Regions from separate parts of the Mesorhizobium sp. M0870 genome, predicted to be linked through region 2. Evidence: predicted binding sites of a transcription regulator. Region 2 holds the regulator's gene; the other holds the start of a gene.
What was found. The regulator LexA, encoded in region 2, represses DNA repair genes until DNA is damaged. The targets are predictions, from matches to a motif close to TGTTCNNNNTGTGTTCNG.

Region 1: the regulator LexA is predicted to act here: its motif matches at 1,373-1,390, upstream of NKH97_RS17365 (helicase-related protein).

The regions. Positions count from the first base shown of each region.
Region 1 covers NZ_JAMYOI010000013.1:58,373-60,837, reverse strand. The annotation lists gene NKH97_RS17365 (helicase-related protein) at 1-1,185, opposite strand, end outside; gene phbB (acetoacetyl-CoA reductase) at 1,905-2,465, opposite strand, start outside.
Region 2 covers NZ_JAMYOI010000012.1:95,483-97,947, reverse strand. The annotation lists gene kynU (kynureninase) at 1-288, shown strand, start outside; gene lexA (transcriptional repressor LexA) at 700-1,440, shown strand; gene NKH97_RS16590 (ComEC/Rec2 family competence protein) at 1,434-2,465, opposite strand, start outside.

The DNA.
Region 1 (2,465 bases), on a different contig from region 2:
GGAAGCGATGAGGTCGGCATGCTGCGCCGGCGCGATCCTGCGGTAGTCGGGCAGCGCGCAGGCTTCCCACAGCAGCGCCACGCGCTTGGCATTGGTGGTGAGTGCGCGAATGTCCTCGTCGCGCGACAGATGCTCGAGCGCCTGTGCGTCGACGGCAGGCAATGCCCGCGTCAGTCCCTCGACGGGGGCGTTGGTCTCGATCGAGCGCTTCAGCGCGTCGAGGCTGGCAAAGTCGAAATGCGCGGTGCGCCACTGCAGCACCTTCACCGGATCGAAATCGTGGCCTTCGATCTTCTTGATCAGCTCTTCGTCCAGCGGGTCGACCTGGCCGGTGACGCCGAACGTACCGTCACGCAGATGCCGGCCGGCGCGGCCGGCGATCTGGCCGAGCTCGGCCGCGGTCAGGTTGCGATACTGGAAGCCGTCGAACTTGCGGTTCTGGGCGAAGGCGACGTGGTCGAGATCGAGGTTGAGACCCATGCCGATGGCATCGGTGGCGATGAGGTAGTCGACATCGCCGGACTGGAACAGCGCCACCTGGGCGTTGCGGGTGCGCGGCGAGAGCGCGCCGAGCACGACGGCGGCACCGCCCTGCTGGCGGCGGATCAGCTCGGCGATGGCGTAGACCTCGTCGGCGGAAAAGGCGACGATCGCCGTGCGCCGCGGCAGGCGGGTCAGCTTCTTGGAGCCGGCATAGGCAAGATGCGACAGCCTCGGCCGCGTCACCACCGAGACACCCCTCAGCAGGCGCTGCAGAATGCCATGCATGGTGGCTGCACCGAGCAGCAGCGTTTCCTGGCGGCCGCGCAGATGCAGGATGCGGTCGGTGAAGATGTGGCCACGCTCGAGGTCGCCGGCGAGCTGCACTTCGTCGATGGCGACGAAGGCGGCGTCGGTCTCGCGCGGCATGGCCTCGACAGTGCAGACCGAATATCTGGCGCCCGGCGGCTGGATCTTTTCCTCGCCGGTGATCAGCGCCACTTTGTGGGCGCCGACCTTTTCGCAGACACGGGCGTAGACCTCGCGCGCCAGCAGCCTGAGCGGCAGGCCGATGATACCACTCTCATGCGCCACCATGCGCTCGATGGCGAGATGGGTCTTGCCGGTGTTGGTCGGCCCGAGCACGGCGGTCACGTCGCGGCCCGACAGGATCAGCGGCTCTGTGTGTTTGGGCTGGATGTTCATCAACCTAGAATAAGGCTTCCGGGACCTGGAGATAAGGCTTCTGGCCTCTGGTTGTCGGGAGCGTGCCTCAAATGGCGCGTATGACAGGCGACACATAGGGATTTCGGGCGCGAAGCGAAAGCGGAATGTTCTGTCGGCGGCGAGAAGGTGGTTTTGTCAAGCTTTCAATCGGCTGCGGATTAACGGATAGAACGAGTCTGGAACGAATCGGCGACGAATCAGTGACTCCTGCAGATTCAGCTTTTGTTCACGGCTACATGTGGATTTCGCGACCGCGAGTCGCACCACATGCTGAATCGCTGAACTGGCCCGTTTGATGCTAAGAGGGCGTTGCCGTTAACCTTTGCCTGGAAACAATCACGGTGGCTTGGCGCGCCTCGACCAACATTATGAAATTGTTGATCTTTCTTAACCTGCGTTAAGCAGTTGGGCAGGCGATTCCGGCTGTCGTCGTTAACGTTCAGCTCATAGCCGGAACGAATCGGCGACGAATCGGCGATGGCGTAATTTTCCCGATTTGTTCACCTCAATATCTTGTGTTGTGAACAGTTTATCCACCGAGAATCCACAGGTTGCCAGGGAGCTTTTGCACAGGGCTGCTGCCGGCTGTTAACCTTCGCGTGCCGAATTGGGTCAGCTACGGTCGCGAGCACGTCAAAGGGACCGTGCCGGAAACGGGCCGGTGTGCCGGCCCGTCGATCTCCTACATCGCCACGTCGTCAGGCGAAGTATTGGCCACCGTTGGCCGTGATGGTCGAGCCGGTGATGAAGCCGGCATCTTCGGATGCGAGGAAGACTACGCAGCGCGCGATCTCTTCCGGTTCGCCGAGGCGACCGACGGGGATTTGCGGGATGATGCGGTCGTTGAGCACCCTCTCGTCGATCGCCTTGACCATCTCGGTGGCGATGTAGCCAGGGCAGATGACGTTGACGGTGATGCCCGCGCGGGCTCCCTCTTGAGCGAGGGCTTTGCTGAAACCGATGTCGCCAGCCTTCGCGGCGGAATAGTTGACCTGGCCGGCCTGGCCTTTCTGGCCGTTGATCGACGAGATGGTGATGACGCGGCCGAACTTGCGGTCGCGCATGCCGCTCCACAGCGGATGCGTCATGTTGAAGACGCCGGACAGGTTGGTGTCGATGACCTCTTTCCACTGCTCGCGCGTGATCTTGTGGAACATGGCGTCGCGGGTGATGCCGGCATTGTTGACCAGCACCGAGACCGGGCCGAGATCGGCCTCGACCTGCTTGATGCCGGCCGCGCAGGAATCATAGTCGGCGAC
Region 2 (2,465 bases):
GAAGCCAAGTGCGGCGCCTACGGTCTCACGCTGGAGACCACCCGCGACACGACCAGGCGTGGCAGCCAGGTGTCGTTCCTTCACGACCACGGCTATCAAATCATGCGGGCGCTGATCGAGCGCGGGGTGATCGGTGACTTCCGCGCGCCATCGACCATCCGTTTCGGCTTCACGCCGCTGTATGTCGGCTACAAGGATGTGTGGCTGGCGGTTGAGGTGCTGGAGGATATTCTGCGCACGGGCGCATGGAAGGACCAGCGTTTCGCGGTCAAGGAAGCCGTTACCTGACGCAACGATCCCCGCGATCCACCGCCGCCGCCCTCACTGCCTGGCAGATGACGGAGGGCTGAATTTCCAGCCACAAATGCCAACAGACGTTGGCGTTTTGGCTCCGTTTCGTTCACGGCAAACGAACGTCCCGAAGATTCATATCGTCCTTTGTGGAGGTTGCCAGATTGATAATGCCAATCCTTGGGTCGAGGATGAGCCACAGGTCATTAACCATAATAATTTCAATGTGAGCAGGCGCATCGCCGTGCCTGGCGCTTGTTGATCGCGACCCGCTGGCAAGCGCCAAATAATTTCAGCAGCCTTAACAAATTCATTAAACTTTAAACGGTTGCAGAACACAACTGGAACAGATAGGGTTTGTTCTGGGTTTGTTTTTCGATTCTGGTTTCAGGTAACCTGGGGGCCGCCATGCTGACGCGCAAGCAACATGAACTGCTGATGTTCATCCATGAACGCCTGAAGGAGAGCGGCATTCCGCCATCCTTCGACGAGATGAAGGAGGCACTCGACCTTGCCTCCAAATCCGGGATCCATCGGCTGATCACGGCCCTCGAGGAGCGCGGCTTCATTCGCCGGCTGCCCAACCGGGCACGCGCGCTGGAAGTGCTGCGGTTGCCGGACTCGATCGCGCCCGGCCTCAACGCGGCAAAGAAGTTCTCGCCAAGCGTCATCCAGGGCAGTCTCGGTCAGGGTGGTGCTCTTGGCCGGCAGATCAAGCCGGCGCCTTCGCGGATGCCCTCGCCTGGCAATGACGACGATGCGGTTTCCGCCGTGTCGATCCCGGTGATGGGCCGCATCGCCGCCGGCGTGCCGATCGATGCCATCCAGCATCAGACGCATTCGATCTCGGTGCCGCCGGATATGATCATGGGCGGCGCCCACTATGCGCTGGAGGTCAAGGGTGACTCGATGATCGAGGCCGGCATCTTCGATGGCGACACCGTCATCATCCGCAACGCCGACACCGCCCAGCCAGGCGAGATCATCGTGGCGCTGGTCGACGAAGAGGAAGCGACGCTGAAGCGGTTCCGCCGCAAGGGCGCTTCGATTGCTCTCGAAGCCGCCAATCCAGCCTACGAGACACGGATTTTCGGACCGGACAGGGTCAAGGTGCAAGGCAAGCTCGTCGGCCTGATCCGCCGCTACTGAGACGGTGAGTTGACCACTGGCTTCTCGGGTTTCTTGAAGGGTGCCAGCCCCCTCGCCTCGCGCGAGTATTTGCGTTGCGCGTGCCAGGGCCGATATGGGCTCTCCACCGCGAAGCTGATCGTCGCCGGCGCAGTCGCCGATTGGCGATCGAAGAAGACCGCGGCACTGCCTTTGCGAGCCAGTTGCCGCTTGGTGATGACGAGAACCAGCGGGTTGTGGCAGGCGTCATACGCGGTGGCGTCATTGATGACGATCAGCTCGGCGAAGCCGCAGGCTTTCCAGGTGTCCTTGCGGTCCTCGACATAGGCAATGATCGCACCGGACATGTGCCTGGCCACGCAAACGTCTGAGGAGCAATAAAACGGCGATCCCAGCGGCAGATCAACGGCATCCGCGACATCGAATTGCCCATCGCTGTTGTCGAACACCTCTGGCACGACGATGATTTCTGATGTCAGGGCGCGTTTCCAGTTGTCGACGGTGAATTCGTTCGGCCGTTCCCGGCTGACGGCAAGCTCACCGCCACCGATCGGCAACGCCACCAGCCGGGCGTCTTCCGAGATCAGCACATCCGGCGTGCGCGTATCCGAGACGGTCAGCAGGCCTGCCAGTGCGAATGGCAGAGCAGCGAGCCGCAGCCAGGTTGTCGCCATCGTCGCGATGACCAAAGCAATTGCCACCAACAGGACCGACTGTTGCGAAATCAGCCCGACCCCGTCGACAGGCGAACGCTCGGAGATCCAGCCGGATATGGCGATCATCATCGTCAGGCCCTTACCCATCAGGTAGAGAGCTGGCCAATCCAATCCGAAAGGCATCAGCAGCGCGCTGGCGACGGCCAGGAACATGACGACGGTGACGATCGGCATAACCGCGAGATTGGCAAACAGGCTAAGCGGCGAGACACGCTGAAAATGCCAGATAGCAAACAGCGTCGTGGCGCTTCCGGCGATGATCGAGGTCATGGCAAGGCCGGTTGCCGCCAGCAGGAATTTTCGCGTCAGGAAACCTGGCATGGATCGCTT